DNA from 4 places in the Clostridium sp. Marseille-Q5894 genome. Region 2 is predicted to be linked to each of the others. Evidence: predicted binding sites of a transcription regulator. Region 2 holds the regulator's gene; each other region holds the start of a gene.
What was found. The regulator HrcA, encoded in region 2, represses chaperone genes, less so after heat shock. The targets are predictions, from matches to a motif close to TGTTAGCACTCNNNNNNNNNGAGTGCTAACA.

Region 1 (5,371 bases), on a different contig from region 2:
ACTTTGCTTATATAAACTATTGATTTCTTCTTCTAATTTATTTGCTGAAAATACTGATAAAAGATCATTAGCTAAATTATGTTTACCCCTTTTATCTTCAATTTCTTGAGCCGCATCTTCAAGAAGTCCTTTATCTATCAGTGCCTTTATTTCTTCTCTAGTATTTTTATTATTAATAAATGCTGTAAGATCTTCTAATGCTTTTTTCCATAGCGGATATGCAAAAGCAGATAATCCCGCTCCAACAAAGGGAACAATACTATTTAAGTTATCTTTTATTTCATTAAATATTATTTTATTCGTTTTACAATAATTCATGATATCTTCAAACGTTAGCCCCATATATTATCCCTCCTTAAGATCCTTTACTTAATTGTATCATGAATTATTAATATTCTGTATAAAAAAGGGAATTAGTAACATTAACTAATTCCCTTTCGTTTATATTTATGATTATTTCTATAATTAGTACATTCCACCAGGCATAGCAGGAGTTTCGGGTTCATCAGACTTGATTTCTGCTACTCCAACTTCTGTAGTGATAAATAACGCTGAAATACTAGCAGCATTCAATAATGCACTACGTGTTACTTTAGTTGGATCAATAATACCTTCTTCAAACATATCAACCCATTTACCAGCTTTAGCATCAAAACCAACGTTTTTAGCAGCGTTCTTTTGTCCATCAACAATATCTTCTGCATTATATCCTGCATTTTCAGCAATTTGACAAATTGGTGCCAACAAGGCTTCCATTACAATATTGATACCTTTTTGAACATCTACATTTTCATCTTTTAATACTGGTTTTAATTCATTATAAGCTTCTACTAAAGCAGCTCCACCACCGATAACGATTCCTTCAGCAACTGCAGCTTTGGTAGCATTTAAAGCATCTTCGATTCTTAATTTCTTTTCTTTTAATTCACTTTCTGTAGTAGCTCCCACTTTAATTGTAGCTACGCCATTTGTTAATTTACCAAGACGTTCTTGATATTGTTTTTTATCATAATCACTAGTTGTATTAGCAATTCTTGTTTTGATTTCTTCGATACGTTCTTTCAATTCATCACTAGCATCGTTACCACTGATCATTGTTGTATTATCTTTAGTAACAATTACTTTTTTGATCGTACCTAACTCTTCCAATTTCATTTCTTCTAATTTCATATTTAATTCTTTGTTATAGAATTTTGCATTTGTTAAAGCGGCAAGATCTTGAAGCATTTCTTTTTGATTATCACCAAATCCTGGAGCTTTAGTAGCAACTACATTGAAAGTACCTCTTAGTTTATTTAATACTAATGTTGAAATAACTTCATTTTCAAAATCTTCAGCAATTAATAATAATGGCTTATTAACTTGAAGTACTTGTTCCAATACAGGTAAAATTTCTTGAATATTACTAATTTTATGGTTAGTTACTAAAACATAAGGATTTTCCAATTCAACTTGCATCTTTTCACGATCAGAAACCATGTATGGAGATACGTATCCTTTATCATACTGCATACCTTCGCTAATTTCTAATTCATTATCAAAACCATTACTTTCATCAACATTTATAATTCCATCACGACCAACTTTATCCATTGCTTCAGCAATTAAATCACCAATTTCTTTGCTTCCGGCAGATATTGTTGCAACACTAGCCACATCATTACTAGTCTCTACTTTACGTGAATTCTTTAAAATAGTTTTAGCAACTTCTTTACTTGCATATTCAATTCCTTCTCGCATTAATACTGGATTACATCCTTTATCAACTGCTTTGATCCCATTATTGATCATATTACGAGCAAGAATAGTCGCTGTAGTAGTACCATCACCAGCAACATCATTAGTATTATTGGCTACTTCATATACTAATTTAGCACCCATGTTTTCAAATTTATCTTCTAATTCAATTTCTTTAGCAATACTTACACCATCATTAGTAATTAATGGTGAACCATAACTTTTCTCTAAAACAACATTACGTCCTTTAGGTCCTAAAGTAACACATACAGCATCCCCAAGAATATTAACACCTTTTAACATCGCCTTACGGGCATCACTTGAAAATCTAACTTCTTTACTCATAACAAATTACCTCCTAAGCAATATAAGCTAAAATATCTTTTTCACTAATTACAATATAATCTATCTCATCAATCTTAATATCTGTTCCTGAATATTCTTTATATACTACTTTATCATTTTCTTTAATTTCTGCTTTGCATTCAGGTCCCACAGCAACAACAGTTGCTACACTTGGAATCTTTTTAGTTTCGGTTGTTAAAATAATCCCACTTGATGTCTTATTTTCTACTTCTTCTTTTTTTAAAATAACATTATCATGTAATGGCTTAATCATTTTAATCACTCCTTTTTTAGCACTTGCCATTTCTAAGTGCTAAAACCATTATACTCTATTTTAGCACTTTGTCAACACAAGTGCTAAAATAATTTAAAATTTTTACATATATAATCTATTATAAAATTATTTAAAATATACTAAATTAGGGTACCTCAACATAGGTACCCTAATAATATATAAATTTCTTTAAACTATTTATTTTTTTCTTTCTTTTTCTTACTACCATAGAAAACAATAGATGCTGCTGCTAATCCTGCAAATGGATATAACATACTTGTTGTATCACCAGTAGCCACACTTGTTGTTTTATCACCAGCTTTTACTGGATTATTTGCTTCTAATCCGGCCATTGCTTTTGTTAAAACTTCTTTAGCATTATCTACTTCTGCCTGGGTTGCTTCTGGGTCATTTAATACAGCATTTGCTTTTTCCAATGCTTCTACCACTACTGACCATGTCTTAGCACTGTAATTTGCCGCATTTAAGCTATTTGCCTTATTGATCAATTCTTGTAATAGGTCCTTATTTGGAATCAATCTTAAGTCTAAGTATGCTCTGATCAATGCTTCATATGCATTATCTACTGCTTCTTGTGTCGCATTTGGATCTTCTAATACGGCTTTAGCATTTGCCATTGGTTCTACTAAGTTAGCAACACTTCCTTCTGTATATAGACTCTTATCTAAGCCATTTACTTTGTCATATGCTTCTTGTAATCTTGTTTTATCTACTTTGATTACTAAGTTTCCAATTGCATCTTTTAAGTTATTTAATACTTCTACTACTTCATATTCTAATGCATTTTCATCATTCATGACAACACTAGCAGCATCTAAGGCTTCTTTAAATGCTGTCCATGAAGCTGGTGTGTAGTTTTCTTCTACATAATTATTTGCTTCATTGATCAAGGCTTCTAAAGCACTCTTATCACCTTTTACAAATTCCAACATATGAATTGCTGTTGATAAACGTGTAAATGATGCATCAATTACAACTTGACTAGCATTTACATCAGCTAAAATAGTTTGAGCTTCTTCTAAAGCAGCATTAAATTCATTAACTACCGCTGGTACAACATTATCTAAAGCTCCTTGAGCTTTTAATGTATTAGCCGTATCTACCGCTATTTGTAATACTGTTTTATCTGTTTCTAATTCTGTATCAACTTCTACCAAATTATTAATTGCTGTACTTAGTGTCTCGATTGCTGTAGCAATTTCAGCTTCTGTAGCATCTTCTTTATCAAGAATTTGATTAGCTAACGCTAAAGCTTCACTATATGCTTGCCAGCTTGCTTCAGTATAATATTCTTCTTCATAATTTTCAGTAGTATTAACTAGTTTTCTTAAATCAGCTTTATTATCAATTTGACGAACTGTAAATTCAGCTGCAGCTGCAAATTGTTGTGTACCAACACCAGTTCCTGCTAAAGCTACGAATTTAACATAACGGGCATTTACAGCATCAAAAGCAATACTCTTTAATGTTGAATTAGCTGCTAAAGTTCCTTCTGAAACTTTTGTATATTCATCAGTTTCATTTTCTTTAACATATAATTCGTATTGGGTAATATGACCATTACTTCCAGTTTGTCTTGGTAAATAATCAAATTGATTAATATTATACACTTTATTCATATCAATTTCCACAGTTGCCGGTAGTGCTTGATATGGTGTGTAATTAGAATGCCAGAAAGTACTTGGATCATTATCAAACGCTAATGAAACAGGTCCTTCTGATCCAGCAAGCGGATTTTGATTATCTGATGTTACAGTAAAGTTTTTACTATCGATTATTGTATAATCCTGACTAGCAGTACTTCCGGTAGATGAAACAACAAGATTATCGATTACCCCTTTGAATGAACTTGTTTTACTTCCGATTCTTTCTAATGGTAAGATCATCGTCGCATATTTACCACCAGTTGCACTATTAGATAAAGTATCTACTAATACCCCATCAACATATAATTCTGCTTTATTTTGATATCCTTTGATTTCTAATTTTACCCAAGTATCTTTTGGTAAAGTATAATCAAATGAATAATCATAACCAATTCTTGAGAATCCTACTTTACCCGTATCTTCTTGAGCCATCTTAATTGATCCTTTATCAGATTCAAATAAGATTTGTTCACCTTGAGCATCTGGATCCATTTTTACCCAGAAAGAAGCACTATTAGTTGGCCCCATATTATCAATCGGTGTTTCAATATAACTTTCACCACCATTTAATTGTAATCCCTTAGAGAATTTACCAGTTACAGTAGCAACATTTTTCTTAGTAACAGCATTATAACTATTTCCAGATTTATCAGTAATATCTTCTTTATTAAAATCATAATTAATTACTGTATCACTAACAGATTTAACCTTATCAAATGGATTACTATTTGGTGCATCTTCTAATTTATCTGTCACTTGTACTAGTTCACTATAACTTAAGTCTTCACCATCACCCCATAACTTAGATGACATCGCAGGTAGAGCTGCTGCAAAACGATCATAAATATCATATTCACTCATACCATTGGCTCTTTTATCGATCATATCATTCCATACAGCATATGAAGACCCTAACATTTGCTCTGCTCCAGCAGGAATCGTTGTTCCACCCATGATATTAGGCTGCCAATTATTATATAAATTTTGACTATTTAAATAATCATAATAATATCCTGCTGCTGGAACCATATATAATGTTCCATCAACCATATTGATTAAATCATAACCTTCATTATACATTGCTGAAGGATTAGCCCAGCCTGTATTCCAGATATTCATTTGAACATTTTCAGAACGTACTGCAGTAGATCCGGATTTTTGTGTCAAACTTCCCCATAAACGAACTGTTCTACCTTTACTTTGACCATATTCGATCATATCATCAGTATATTTACGGAATTGTTCATTATATCCTTCAAATTCATCAGTACCAACATTAATAATTGTTTCATCATCAAATACTGGATCATCACCATCTAAATATTCATCCCAAATACTTTGAACAAAT
Region 2 (5,371 bases):
TTTTGCTTGATTTTATAAAATGATGTTAATTCGTATGAATTAGCATTTTTTTATGCTATAAGTTATCGAAAAGAAATAATAGATAATTGAATATTTATGAAAATTATAAAAAATTGGCTATATATAAAATAAAAATAAGATATTTATATTATGTACGATTTACAAAACTAGTTGTTTATCTTTACCTTGAATGAAAGCGCTATAAATGTTACTTTCTATCATAAAGGAGGATAATAAATAGAAGTATTATAAAAATCAAATCAAAGCGGAGGAAAAGAAAAATGAAAAAGAAGAAAATATTTTATGGCTTTTTGAGTACGATGGTGCTTTTATCAGCAACATCTTTACCAGCTTTTGCTAAAGAATCAATTGCTGTTAGTGGGGTTCAAAAAGCTTATGTTGTACCCGAAGATTGGGGACCGGTTGTAAAAAAATCAGTTATTAATTTAAATGAAAAAGTAGCTAGCAATTCAATTGGTGATGAAAGTGATGAATTTACTGTGATAGAAACCAAGCCAACGCTTACCCCTTCATGGACGGTTGTTACTAGCAGTAGTCAAAGGACAGTTTTAGATGCTTATACATCAGATGAAATAGGAAATAAGATATCTGAAGATTCAAATTATATTACGATTGAAATGTATGTAAGTCCAACCTCAGATGGTGAAGGAGCAGCTTTTATTTATAGTGGGTATAATAATTGGTGTGATCCTTATCAATTGGATATTCAATTGAATGGTGAATTACAAACAGCTGATGGACAAATTATTAATGAATTAACTATTGATAAAAATATTGATTTGGAAGGTGATGGAAAAATTTGTCCAGAAGTAGATGAGTTTGAAAATGGAGTATTTAGTGCTTCTGATGGTAGAGTGCTACCTTATGCAGTATATAAACCAGCTGAAGATAACAAGAAAAATGCTTTAGTTATCTGGTTGCATGGTTCAGGAGAAGGGGGAACAAATCCTGAAATTGCTTATTTAGGAAATAAAGTTACTTCTCTTATCGGTGATGAATTTCAAAGTAGCTTTGGCGGTGCCTATGTGCTGGTTCCACAATGTCCAGAAGGATATGGTTGGCCAATTGATGAAAATGGTAATTATACAACCGGAGCAACACCTTCAAGATGGCGTGTGAGTTTGTTTGAGTTAATTGATACATATGTAAATGAACATCCAGATATTGATTCTAATCGTATTATTATTGGTGGATGCTCAAATGGTGGTAATATGGTTTATGATCTAGTATTAAGTCATATAGGTTATTTCGCAGCAGCATTTCCTATGTGTCATGAATATAACATTAATAATGTAACAGAAGAGCAGCTTGAATATTTAAAGGATTTTCCAGTATGGTCTACATATACTTTAGGAGATAGTTCTAGTTATCGTGGATCAATTCCGATTGTAAGAAAAATGCAAGAAATTGGTGCTACAGCTTTTCATTATTCAGAATTTACCAATGCAAGTGATGTAACTGGAAGATTTTTTGGAGATCCAAGTGATCCTACAGTTTTAGATACGACGGGAACTAGTACGATTCCTTTACAATATGATGGACACTGGGCATGGACTTTATTTTTTGAAAATCAATGTCGTGATGGTGATTTGACAGCATGGCAGTGGTTAGCACAACAATCAAAAATAAATGATCCTGCAGATAAAACCGCATTACAAATTGCTGTAGAAATAGCAAATAATGTAAGTGAAGAAGAATTAACAAAAGTAGTACCGGCAGTAGCAAATGAATTTAATGTTGCGCTAGAAGAAGCAAAGGCATTATTAGCAGATGCTACAGCTAGTCAAGAAGCAGTAGATGCAGCATTTAACCGTCTAGCAAATGCGATTCAAATGTTGGATTTTATTAAAGGAGATAAAACAGATTTACGCAAACTTGTAGAATTAGTTGGAAAAAATGTAAAAGATGAAACATTATATATAAGTGCAACATGGAGTGTATTTGCATCAGCTTTGGAAACAGCCAACAGTGTTTTAGTTAATGAAAATGTCATGCAGGATGAAGTAAATGATGCATATGATGGTTTGGCAAAAGCATACTTTGGGTTAAGATTAGTACCAAATAAAGATATGTTGAATGAATTGATCAATAAAGCAAACGGATTAAACGCAGCAAACTACAGTGCAAGTACATGGTCAGTATTGAGCGAAGCATTAGAAAAAGCTAATATGGCAATAGCAAATGAATATGCCAGCCAAGAAGAAGTAGATGCAGCATATGAAACATTAAATAGTGCAATCATAGGATTAACAACTGATTCAGAAATGACAAATAGTACTGTAGATGAAAGTATAACAAATGGTATAGTAAAGGCAGGAGATACAACAGCAGGTATTAAGACAGGAGATTCAGTAGACTTAGAATATTCATTAGTAAGCTTAGCACTAGCTTCAATGTTATTAGTTATAAATAAAAAAAGAAAATATCAAAATAATTAAACTAATATATAATAACAGCACAGCTTGTGCTGTTTTTTGTAAATTAAATAATTTAAAAACTTCTTCATTTTTTAGCACAAAGGTGTTGACAGTGCTAAAAAAAGATGTATAATGTATTTAGCACAAAGGAAGAAAGAGTGCTAAGGGTGGTGAAAAGATGCTTACAGCAAGGCAATTATTAATCTTTAAATGCATAGTTGATGAGTTCATTGAAACGGCTGAACCGGTTGGGTCAAAAGCTTTGATGACAAAATATCAGTTGCCTTATTCAAGTGCAACCATCCGTAATGAGATGAGTTTTCTTGAAGACTATGGTTATTTAGAAAAGACCCATACTTCTTCTGGAAGAATTCCTTCGATTGAAGGATATCGATTCTATGTTAATAATCTTGCTAAAAGAGATTTAGATGAGGGATTGAAAAATCAAGTGGCGCAAATATTTAGTGATCGCCATCGTACCCTAGATGAAATAATTCATGAAAGCTGTCAGATATTGAGCGAATTAACACATTTGACATCAGTAGTTTTAGGACCTGATTCAAGTGCTGATACTTTGCAGCAGATCAATATCGTACCGTTAAATGATAAACGAGTTACAGCTATTATTATTACTAATCAGGGTCATGTTGAAAATAAAATCTTTGATTTAAATCGTCATCATAATATTGATGATTTAGTAAGCTGTGTCAATGTTATGAATGATCTATTAGTTGGAACACCGATCGATCAGGTGGTATTTAGACTTGAACGTGATGTTAAACCAGTCTTATCAGCAAAGGTTAAAGAACATGAAGAATTATTTAATGCTTTTCTAGAAGCATTTGTAAGATTTGCTTCTAGCAATGTTTATTTTTCTGGAAAAGAGAATATGTTATATCAACCAGAATATAATGATGTAAATAAATTAAGAAGAATCGTTAGTGCATTTGAAAACTCTCAAGTATGGAATGCCTTACAGCCTTTATCTGACGATGAGGGAGTAACGGTAAGAATTGGAACTGATTCGCCAATCAATGATATTGATGATGTTTCAGTAATATCCGCTTCGTTTAAAACCGGAGCGACAACCAAAGGATCTATTTCAGTTATAGGGCCAACTAGAATGCCTTATGAAAAAGTAGTTTCGTTAGTAGAGTATATTTCAAAGAATATTGAACAAGCATTCTTTGATGAATCAGATGATTCAAACGATGAATAGAGGTGAAGGTAATGGCTGAAGAAAAAATGGTGGATCAAGAGTCTGTTGATGAAGAAACTGTTGAAGAAACAGTTGAAAATGATGAAGAAAAAGAAGATGTTACTGTTGAAGAACAGCTGAAAGCTTTGGAAGAAGAGGTAAATACTTGGAAAACTGATTATTATAAAGTATTTGCGGATATGGAAAATCTTAAAAAGAGATTACAAAATGAACATGCAAATACAATGAAATTTATGATGCAGTCTTTCATTGAACAATTATTGCCAGTGGTTGATAATTTTGAAAGATCGTTAGCAGTTGAAAATCCTAGTGATGAAATCAAGAATTTCTTAAAAGGATATGAAATGATTTATAATCAGTTGATGCAGGTTTTACAATCACAGGGGGTTGAAGTGATTAAAACCGAAGGAGAAGAATTCGATCCAAACTTCCATCAGGCAGTAATGACTGTAAAAGATGATAACTTTAAATCAAATATGATCGTTGAAGAGTTACAAAAAGGATATATGTTGAAAGATCGCGTTATTCGTGCATCTTTAGTAAAAGTAAGTGAATAAATAGGAGGAATTTATTATGAGTAAGATTATTGGTATTGATTTAGGTACAACAAATTCATGTGTCAGTGTTATGGAAAACGGTGAAGTTAAAGTCATCGCTAATCCTGAAGGTAACAGAACAACACCTTCAGTAGTATCATTTAAAAATGGTGAAATTATCGTTGGTGAAGCTGCTAAACGTCAAGCAGTAACAAATCCCGATACAGTAATGTCAGTAAAACGTCATATGGGTACAAGCCATAAAGAACATGTTAATGGAAAAGATTATACACCACAGGAAATTTCAGCAATGATTCTTCAAAATTTAAAAGCCACTGCTGAAGCATATTTAGGAGAACCAGTTACTAAAGCTGTTATTACAGTTCCTGCATATTTCAATGATGCACAACGTCAAGCAACAAAAGATGCTGGTAAAATCGCTGGATTAGAAGTAGAACGTATTATCAACGAACCTACTGCTGCCGCTTTAGCATTTGGTCTTGATAAATTAGATCAAGAACAAAAAGTATTAGTATATGACTTAGGTGGAGGTACATTTGACGTATCTATCCTAGATTTAGCTGATGGTACTTTTGAAGTATTAGCTACAGCTGGTGATAACAAACTTGGTGGAGATGATTTCGACCAAAAAGTTATGAACTGGATCGTAGATGAATTTAAGAAAGAACAAGGTATTGATTTATCAAATGATAAGATGGCAATGCAACGTATTAAAGAAGCAGCTGAAAAAGCTAAAAAAGATTTATCTGGAACAATGCAAACACAAATTTCATTACCATTTATCTCAGCTGGTGCTGCTGGACCTTTACACTTAGAGTTAACATTAACAAGAGCTAAATTTGATGAATTAACTCGTGATTTAGTTGCTAAAACTGAAATTCCAGTACGTCAAGCATTAAAAGATGCTGGTATGGATCCAACTGAGATTCATCAAGTATTATTAGTTGGTGGTTCTACTCGTATTCCTGCAGTTCAAGAATCAGTTAAAAGATTATTAGGAAAAGAACCAAATAAATCAGTTAACCCTGATGAAGTAGTATCAATGGGAGCTGCTATCCAAGGTGGTGTTATTCAAGGTGATGTTAAAGATGTATTATTATTAGATGTTACACCTTTATCATTAGGTATCGAAACAATGGGTGGTGTAATGACTGTAT
Region 3 (5,371 bases), on a different contig from region 2:
GTCCATGATCAATATCATGCTGGTAATATGGATAAATATACTGATCAAAACGCCCATATGATAAAGAGTGCCCATTAGATTCAATTTGCAAAATCAATTGAATGAACCATGTTGATTGAACTGCTTCATGGAAAGTTTGAGCTGGTTCATAGGGAACCTTAGCACAAATACGGCTAATTTCTAATAATTCTGCTTTTCTTTTTTCATCAGCTTTCATGGCTAATTCTTTAGCTAATTTTGAAAATCGCAATGCATATGTTTTTACCGCTTCAATAACAATCAACACCGCTTTATAAAACTGATACTTGTCTATATTTTCAACAACACATAAATCCAATCCATCTTTTAATTGTCGTACTCTTTCTTCATATCCTTTTAATCCCGTTTTTAATACTTGTTGATAATCCACAGCTAAATGGGCATCTCCAGAATTTAATTTTCCTTCCATTCCAAAAAAACCTGTTTCCATATAAACTTTTACTTCATCAGGAAGCAAAGCACCACCTTTTGATCTTAAATTATTATTTTCCCAAAATGGTGCAATTGAACGCAAATCTTCTTTTGTTTTTTCAGTAATATAAAAAACATCACCATCTCGCTTTTCGAACAAATCCAATTCATCTAAAACAAATTCTAATGTATATTCAGGAAAAATTGGTGCATCTTTATTAGAAGCTGCCTGATTCCCTACGATAAGGGTTTCATCTTCAATATAAATGGACATCTTTTCTAAAATATTTTTTAACATCAAAGCTCGTTTCATAACGGCTGGTTGATTTTGATTCAGTTTGTATGCTTCTGTTGCAAGCAATGCGCGTTGAGCACAAATATAGGGCTTTTTATCCAAAACTTTTTCTCTAAACTCATTCATTCTTGGGGTTAAATCTCCAAAATGGGCAACATTTTTCATTTTCATCCTCCTTATTTCATTTGAAATTATTTATATTTTCAATTACAATTATATATTATCATAAACAGCTTTTGTGTCAATATAGATTTTTTAATTAAAAGATATTTTACTTTCATTCGTAATTATTATTTACATTTAAAATAACGAATGTTATCATATAAATATAAAAAAGGAGACAGTACTTATGGAAGGGATAATATTTAATATTCAAAAATTTAGTATTCATGATGGTCCCGGTATTCGTACAACCATCTTTTTCAAGGGTTGTCCTTTAAAATGTGGCTGGTGTTCAAATCCTGAATCACAACTTGAAAAAATTCAAATTTTATATGATCAAAAAAAATGTATTCATTGTCAATCTTGTATCAATGCCTGTCAACATAAAGCAATTCAAATGATCAACGATAAAATCATAATTGATCACCAAAAATGTACTAGTTGTTTATCATGTGTTGACAGTTGTTTTCAAAACGCTTTAGATTATGAAGGTGAAAACAAGAAAATAACTGAAATTGTGAAGATTTGTTTACAAGATAAAGATTTTTACGAAGAATCTAACGGAGGAATTACTATTTCTGGAGGCGAAGGAATGAGTCAACCTGCCTTTTTAAAAGAATTAGTTAAAGAACTAAAAAAACACGATTTACATCTAGCAATCGAAACGACCGGTTATGTTCAACCTAATATTTTTAAAGAATTAGCCCCTATGTTTGATTTAATATTATTTGATATTAAACACTATGATTCTTATCAACATTTTCTTGGTACAAACGTCCATAACGAATTAATTATTCAAAACTTGAAATGGGCAGTTAAGCAAAAGATTGAAATCTTGCCAAGAATTCCAGTCATTCCTGACTTTAATGCATCATTGGATGATGCTAAAGGTATCGCTAAGCTTTTAACAGAAGTTCAATTATCAAAAGTACAACTTTTGCCATTTCACCAATTTGGTGAAAAAAAATATGAATTATTGAATCGTGAATATCGTTTTAAAAATAAAAAAGCCCTTTATCCTGAAGATTTACAAGAATACCAGCAAATCTTTTTAGATAAAGGAATCGATTGTTTTTTTTAGGAGTGATACTCCTTTTTTATTCAGTTTTAAAAATCTCTATATTCTGTTTATGTAAATAATCTTCCACTTCTTTAGGTATATTTGCATCAGTATATAGATAATCAATATCATGGATATCAACCAGATTGACAACACCCTTTTGATGGAATTTTACTGAATCAGTTACAATAATAACATGTTCCGCCTGCTTAGCCATATCACGTACCGCCTCACTTCGCATATAATCATTACCAGTAAAACCACTTTTTTCACTAAATCCATCAGTCCCGATGAATAATTTATCAACAAAAAAAGTTTCAGCACATTTTTTCATGATCGGCCCAACCATTACTTGAGACTCGTTTTGATATTCTCCACCTAATAAGATAATTTTTACAGTACCCATTTTTCTTATATAATCAGCAATAAACGCAGAATTCGTAATAATTGTCACATCTTTTTTAGTATGGGCTATTTCTAAGGCAACAAGAGCACAGCAAGATCCTGATTCGATCATTACCGTTTCCCCATTTTCAATAGTTTCTACAGCAAGTTTAGCAATTTTTTGTTTACTATCATAATGATACGCTAAGCGATTATTAATATCATCACTATCATTTAAAGTTGCATAGCCATGCTCTCTAAGAAGAACCCCACTATTTTCCAATATCGCTAAATCTTTTCTAATCGTCACTTGAGACACTCCCAGTATTTGCGAAAGCTTGCTAACTTCTATTTTTTTTCTTTTAGTCAATAACTCTAATATTTGAGTATGTCTTTTATTCATAATAACTTTATATCCTTTCTACCTGCCGATCCAAAGTCTATCTAATTATGAATAAACGCTTGTTTCTGTAGGCAATCATTTTAATTAATCTATAAAAAACAAACTGTAAGCTTTACCACTTTACAAAATTATAAACCGCAGTATCTTCTCTTTATTTGCCAAAGCAGCAAAAACTAACAATTTACTTTAAATTTAGCAATGATTTTCTTTTATCATCGTCTTTTCTATATAAGAATATCATATTAAAATTTCGTTTACAACAAAAAAGGGTTTCATAATATCGTTATAAGATTTCATAAAAAATCATTAATTTTTAGCACTCAGGCGTTGACAGTGCTAAAATAAGTGCTATAATATAAGTGTAGTTAAGGAAAGGACCTTAACGAGGTAAATAATTTTATATCCCAGCGTAAAACTACTGAGATAAAGAAAGAGGCGATGTTTTATGAAATTTTTACCTATTATGAATGATGTATTTGATGATTTATTTTATGATTCTTTTAAAAATTATTCTAACGTGAATGCTATGCGCACAGATATCTGTGAACAAAATGATCAATATTTACTAAACATGGAACTTCCTGGATTTAAAAAAGAAGATATTCAAATGGAATTAAAGGATGGTTATCTATTAGTTAGTGCTACTAGAAATGCAAATACTGAAGAAAAAGATGACCAAGGTCATGTAATTAGACGTGAACGTTACAGTGGAAGCTGTAGTCGTAGTTTCTATGTCGGAGATATTAAACAAGAAGATGTTAAAGCTTCATTTGATAATGGTGAATTAAAGATTACAATTCCTAAAAACACTGTTAAACAAGTTGAAGAAAAGAAATATATATCTATTGATTAAAGCCAATTTGCATTGGCTTTTTTTATTTATAAAAAATCATACTAATAAATCAAAATATTGATAAATCCTAATTAAATAAAAATAATGAAACCATTACAATTATATATGTTTATCCAAAGTCATATTCAACTCTCATTTTATCAAAGTTCCCATCAACAAAGATAGGAACTTTATTTTATAAATAAAATTGTATTTTCTTTCACAAATACTTGCATATTCAAATTATCTAACAGATGATTAATCTATTTAATAATCTTTTACAGAAAAACAGCAGCATCTTTAAACAGTCATCTTTTAAGAAAAACACAAGCTGTCAAAACACTCATGATAAGATTTATTTCAATTCGTTATAACGCTTATTACATTAATCTCTTTAATTATAAAGATTTCCAAAAGAAAATAACCATCCAACGCCAATTGTAATGGTTATTTCTTTTAAATAACTTTCACTTGAGGACAACCGTTTATCGATAGTCCTTTTCTCATTTATAATATACTATAAAATATCGAAAACATCAATAATATTAACATTTCTTACTTTATCCGCTCATAGTTGATATCACTTTGCATTTTACTTGAGAATTATGTTCGTTAATTTTTCTGCTTTATTGCTATTCAGCATAACTTAAAAGTTCTTACATCAATAAGCTCTTAAAAATCCAGGATAATCTTAAATCTTTCTTCGTACTATTTTATTAGCATTTAAATAATTATAAAAACACAGTAGAATAAAGTAATTTTGTTGCATTGTTAAAGCAACGTAGACCATTATATCAAAACATTTAATATTTTATCCTCACCATTTAAATTATAGAAATCATTAAAACACAAATAGTACTCAATAATGTTCCCAATAAATAATATTCAGCAAACTCTTTATCCTCTGATATTTTATTATATCTCGCTATCGATTTAGCTGTTAACACTAATCCAACTGAAGAATATTGTTCAATTAGTAAGAAAAATAACATAATAATCCTTTCAATAGTACCAATCATCCTTCCCGCTTTTTTTGTATTCTTAATATTATCATCTTCTTTACTTACGGGCTTATATGATTGCATTATATTAACTATCAAGATATTTGTTGGTTTATGTACAAGAAGTATTTGGACAATTAGAATAATTATAGACTGAATAGAAATTCCAACAATATTTAATATATTTAAAAGCATTAGATTATATCGATAATTTTCTCCTGATTTTATCATAAAGTAAGAAAGTATCATTAATATAGCGATATGAATAATTTGATCGATTATAAAAATATACTTTTGATATTTTCTTATAAATTCCTTTTTCTTTAAGAAATATTTTATTGCATCTACTAAAAAATGAGAAATTATAATTATCTCTAAATATATATTTTCAATATTTTGACAGATCAATTTAGCTACAATTAAAGTTATCAATCCATAAATCACACTATGAATGAATACATATTTAAAATTGTCTTCCTTTTTTCTTGCTAAAGACTCAGTCTGAAAATAAAAATCAGATAAGATATGTGCAAGTAAAAATATAATCAGTATTTCTTTATAAGTCATTATCACCCTTTACCTCACTTAATATTTTATTAACAGAATCAAAGGCGTCTTTATATACATAAAAATGAGTTTTAGACAAAATCTGTTGAATATTGGATTGAGTAACATTAAAATATTGTGCTGTTTCAGTTTGATTTTTCTTTTCAAATAAAACATAATCAACAACTTCTCTTTGCCTTTTTGTCCACCCCTCTTCGATGCTATACATGAGTTTTAA
Region 4 (5,371 bases), 620 kb from region 2:
TTTCATATTTCCCTCCTTACCCCTCCCTAGGGGGTACGATTATAGTATAAATGATAATCTTAGAAATTGCAAAAGAAATGCATAAAAAAACTATTACAAAAAGTAATAGTTAATAAAATGTTGCAACCTCCGCAACTGATTTACGTTTCGGACGATCAGGTTCAATATCACCAATGCCTAATGCAATAACAGCAACAATTATTTCTTCTGTAGGAATATTTAGCATTTCTCTGATTTTTTTCTCATCACGTATTCCCATGATCAAAGTTGCCAATCCTAATTCTGTTGCTTTTAAAATCATATTTTGATTATGAAGTCCTAAATCATAGCAACCCCAGCCATTAGCCAACTCATTGCTAGGACTACCATCTCGTTCAAAACCAGAACGATCTTTAACAAAAGTAGTAACGATCAAAACAGGTGCATCTTTACAGTTTTCTTGATTAAACTCTGGTAAGCATTTGTTTTTAAAAGTTCCTAATAATTCTTTTGAGCTAATTACATGATATCGCGCTGTCTGACTGTTTTTCCAAGATGGTGCTTCGATTCCTGCTTGAATGATTTGTTTGATTTTTTCTAAATCAACAGTTTCATTTTTATATTTTCTAATACTACGACGTTGTTCAATAACACTTTCTAATTCCATTTTTATTCCCCTTTTTTTACTATTATAGCATAAATAGGCTAATTATTAGCCTATTTATTATTTATTTAATTCAATCATTAAATCACAAATTTTATTTGAGAATTCAACTGGATTATCAATTGAGAATCCTTCAATCAATAATGCTTGATCATATAAAATACTTGCATAGTCTCCAACTTTATCTTTGTTATTTTCATAAACCTTTTTCATCGCATTGAAAATATCGTGATTTGGATTGATTTCTAAAATTCTTCCTGCTTTAACATTATTACCTTCAGGCATTTGATTTAAAACCTTTTCCATTTCAAATGATACCCCATCGCTTGATACTAAGCATACTGGATGTGATTTTAAACGTGAAGATACTTTAACATCGACAACTTTATCACCTAATGAATCTTTGATTGCTGTCAATAAATCTTTATTTTCTTCATTAGTCTTTTCTAATTGTTTCTTTTCTTCTTCTGTTTCAATATCTAAATCACCTTGAGCTACAGATTTAAATGGTTTTTCTTTATAATCTCGCATCATTTGGAAACAGAACTCATCAACATTGTCAGTTAAATATAAGACATCATAACCTTTATCTTTAACTAGCTCCACTTGTGGTAAAGTAGCAATCTTTTCTCTAGTTTCACCACTTGCAAAATAAATTTCTTTTTGTCCTTCAGGCATATTTTCAACATATTGAGCCAATGTAATAAGTTTTTCTTCTTTACTAGAATAATATAATAATAGATCTTGAAGTTTTTCTTTTAACATTCCATAACTATTATAAATACCAAATTTCAACTGTAAACCAAAGCTATCAAAAAATTCTTCATATTTTTCACGATCTTTTTTAAGCATTGTTTCTAATTCACTTTGGATCTTCTTTTCAATCTTATCAGCAATCACCTTTAGTTGACGGTCATGCTGTAACATTTCTCGTGAGATATTTAATGATAGGTCTTCAGAATCTACTAATCCTTTAACAAATCTAAAATGTTCAGGTACTAATTCACTAGCTTTATCCATAATAAAGACACCGCGTGAATATAATTGTAGTCCTTTTTCATACTCATTTGAATAATAATTCATCGGTGGCTTAGAAGGAATAAATAATATTGAATCATATGACACATTACCTTCAACACGAGTATGAATTACTTTCAATGGATCATTGAAATCATTAAATTTATCTTTATAGAACTCATTGTATTCTTCATCTGTAATATCTTTTTTATTTCTTTTCCATAAAGGAACCATAGAATTTAATGTTTGATTTTCAATTACATCTTCATATTCATCACTATCTTCTTTTTTCTTAGAAACAGTCATATCCATTTTAATTGGATAATGAACATAATCAGAATATTTCTTTACTAAATCACGAATATGATATTGGTTTACATATTCATCATAATTTTCATCTTCAGTATTATCTTTTAAATATAATTTGATCGTTGTTCCATGTTCACTAACATCTGTTTCAAAAATTTCATAACCATCACTAACTTCAGATACCCAAGTATGTCCCTGATCACTACCATATTTTTTAGAAATTACTTCTACTTTTTTAGCAACCATAAAAGCGGCATAGAAACCAACCCCAAATTGTCCAATAATATCAATATCATCATGATCATTTTCATTCTTGAACTCAAAAGATCCACTATTAGCAATCGTACCTAAATGAGTTTCTAATTCATCTTTATCCATCCCGATTCCATGATCTTTAATTGTTAAAACACGTTTATCTTTATCTAAACCAATTTCGATATTCAAATCATCACGATTAATTGATGAAATATTTTCAGTAAGTGCTTTATAATATAATTTATCACTTGCATCACTTGCATTAGAAATTAACTCTCTTAAAAAAATTTCTTTATGTGTATAAATAGAATTAATCATTAAATCTAATAATCTTTTTGATTCCGCTTTGAATTGTTTCTTTTCAGCCATAATTACATCTCCATTCTTATATTAGCACTCATCTTTCTTTTGTGCTAAAGCTATTTTAATACAACACCTTAGCACTGTCAACCCCCGAGTGCTAGTTTTTTAAATTTTTTTGCTAAACTTTATATTTAATAAACATTTATTATTTTGAACTCAGTTTTTTATGCATAAACGCAATAAAACTTTGAATTCCGATAACTGCTAACAAAATATAATATGGTGAATATAAAAATAAATATCTGGCTCTTGCTTCAAATAATAGTAAAAATAAAGTGATTCCAATAATTGCCAGAACAATTACATAAATATCCCTTTTATCAGTATTAACAATTCTTTTAACTGCAAGCAGAATAAAAAATAAAATCGTTATCCAAATACTTTGCTGATAGGTTGCATAACTTTTGTAGTATAAGCCATCATAATAATAAATATCTCGCAATATTTTAGCACTAGAATTATTAGGTGCTTCTAAAACAGTAAGATAAAAACCGCCTTCAACACTCCAAGCAAAAGTACCATCATTATAATTAGTCATCAACTTCTCACCTAATAATTTAAAATATCCAGAAATGCCATAATCTTCTAATCTTTTTTTTACCATTTCTAAATTAGCTTTGATTTTTTCTTCTTTTCCAATAAACGAAGCTGTATACATCACATCATCTTCATAATAAACACCTTTTGTAACTGGATTCATCCCCATCATCAAAAAATGGGTAAGTGGAAAAGCATCAGCTTCGTTTTCTTCATAACCAATATAATTATTAGAATAATTTTTAATAGTTAAAAAAACTATCATACAAGAAAGTAATACTAATAAAAATCTAGTACATCTTAATTTTCGCTTATTACTATAAAAAACAAATTTCCAAAATTCCACTAACATGATTGCAATTAAAATAATGATACAGGTTGGTTTAATTAAATAGCCAATCAATGATAAGATAAAAATTAAACTCCAGGCTAAATATTCATTCATATTCTTTCGATTTAAATAAAAATATAAAACTGCTGTGGTAAAAATAATTGAATAACTATCTGAATAAGGAATTGTTATCCATGGTGATAAAGCAATATAAATACTATAAATAAACAATGTTAAAACTGAATAATATCTATTTTTAAAAATAATTGCAGCACTTTTAGTAATAAACCAAGCTGAGATATTCACCAATAAAACACTTATTACAACTAGTGAAAAATCAAGATTTTCTATTTTTAAAAATATCGCGACTTCTTTAATTATTGTAAAGATAAATGTTAAAAAGACATTATTAGGATATCTTGTAAAATAACCATAATTTACATACTGCGAATTTAAAAGCTGCTGATTCGCTAAATCAGTTGAAGTATTTCTTAAAATAGAAACATCCCACCCCGATAAAAAATAAATATTATAAGCTATATATAATTGAATAATTAATAAAATAATACAGGCAACAATTAGTAAGATATTACATTCTCTTTTAGATAATTTATTAATACGTCTTCTAAAAAAGATATTATAAATCGTCCCCAAGACTAGTACCCCTATTATTCCTAAAATCAACAATACCCCATTAGACATAGTTACATTATTTTTACATGCATAATCCATACCTTGAGAAAATATAATATTCATTCCTAAAATCATTAAAATCATAATTCCAAATAATCCAATTATTATTTTATAAAAAACGCTTGAAATATTTTCTTTATCACGCATTATGATCACCTGTTTTTACATTACTATTTTTAAATCCATAACTGTTAAATTATTCCTAAATTAACAAAACCATCATAAACTCCATCTTCATCAACACTCTTACATATACTTGAAGCTATTTCTTTAAGTTTTGCATTGCCATTTGCCATAACCACACCATGATCAACAAAATCAATCATTTCATAATCATTCATACTATCACCAAAAGCAATAGTATCTTTTATATCAATATTTAGATAATCAATTGCATATTGAATTCCTGTAGCTTTATTATCTGTCTTTGAAATTAACTCTCCGTTGATCGTAGTTTCATCAAACATCTCATGAATTACTATATTAACATCATCTTTTAATTGTTTTAAAGCATTATCAAGTTTTTCTTGATTTAATGAAATAAAACAAATCTTATGAACTCCTTGATTAGTGTAAGTATTTATATCTTTGATATTAAACTTATCATGCTGTTGAGCTTTTAAACGTTCAAATTCAGAATTGCCTATTTCAAAATTTATTCCTCCAACAAATAACTGAACCATCTTATCTGTCGTAAAAGTCATTGTTGTACATTCATAATTATAATAAATATTAAATTTATCGAAAATACTTGTAATTTTATTAACTAATGAATTATCAAAATATGCACTATGTACTACTTTGTTATTGATTTCTACGTAGCTGCCAGCACTAGCAATAATACCATCAAATTCAACTGCATTTAACTCATTTTTTATACCAGCTTTATTTCTACCTGTACAAATAAAGACTTTGTGTCCATTTTCACGAGCCTTTTTTATCCCTTCTTTTACTTTTTCACTCATTTCTCGATGATTAGCTACTAAAGTTCCATCAACATCTAAAAAAATTGCTTTTTTATTCATAAACCCTCCTAAAATATAATTTATTTCATTATACAACTATTGTAATAATTTTTCTTCTTTTTTACAAATAAAAAAGGAAGTGTATCAACACTTCCTAGCATGATCATGATGATAAGTATCAACTAAATTACTTTTACTATTACACAAGCCGCCACAGCTATTACAATTACCACCACAACTTGACTTGCCATTAGCTTT

Region 1: the regulator HrcA is predicted to act here: its motif matches at 2,371-2,401, upstream of OC535_RS14085 (co-chaperone GroES).
Region 3: the regulator HrcA is predicted to act here: its motif matches at 3,066-3,096, upstream of OC535_RS01085 (Hsp20/alpha crystallin family protein).
Region 4: the regulator HrcA is predicted to act here: its motif matches at 2,613-2,643, upstream of htpG (molecular chaperone HtpG).

The regions. Positions count from the first base shown of each region.
Region 1 is NZ_CAMPPT010000013.1:2,098-7,468, forward strand. It holds gene OC535_RS14075 (SIR2 family NAD-dependent protein deacylase) at 1-342, opposite strand, end outside; gene groL (chaperonin GroEL) at 466-2,082, opposite strand; gene OC535_RS14085 (co-chaperone GroES) at 2,096-2,356, opposite strand; gene OC535_RS14090 (discoidin domain-containing protein) at 2,551-5,371, opposite strand, start outside.
Region 2 is NZ_CAMPPT010000002.1:10,214-15,584, forward strand. It holds gene hemW (radical SAM family heme chaperone HemW) at 1-23, shown strand, start outside; gene OC535_RS02660 (hypothetical protein) at 282-2,459, shown strand; gene hrcA (heat-inducible transcriptional repressor HrcA) at 2,617-3,657, shown strand; gene grpE (nucleotide exchange factor GrpE) at 3,669-4,214, shown strand; gene dnaK (molecular chaperone DnaK) at 4,231-5,371, shown strand, end outside.
Region 3 is NZ_CAMPPT010000001.1:237,969-243,339, reverse strand. It holds gene OC535_RS01100 (glycyl radical protein) at 1-910, opposite strand, end outside; gene OC535_RS01095 (glycyl-radical enzyme activating protein) at 1,095-1,988, shown strand; gene OC535_RS01090 (DeoR/GlpR family DNA-binding transcription regulator) at 2,005-2,754, opposite strand; gene OC535_RS01085 (Hsp20/alpha crystallin family protein) at 3,200-3,607, shown strand; gene OC535_RS01080 (DUF3307 domain-containing protein) at 4,411-5,154, opposite strand; gene OC535_RS01075 (SatD family protein) at 5,144-5,371, opposite strand, start outside.
Region 4 is NZ_CAMPPT010000002.1:629,616-634,986, forward strand. It holds gene OC535_RS05685 (heavy metal translocating P-type ATPase) at 1-6, opposite strand, end outside; gene OC535_RS05690 (nitroreductase family protein) at 110-646, opposite strand; gene htpG (molecular chaperone HtpG) at 704-2,593, opposite strand; gene OC535_RS05700 (glycosyltransferase-like membrane protein) at 2,733-4,295, opposite strand; gene OC535_RS05705 (HAD family hydrolase) at 4,340-5,173, opposite strand; gene OC535_RS05710 (FeoB-associated Cys-rich membrane protein) at 5,258-5,371, opposite strand, start outside.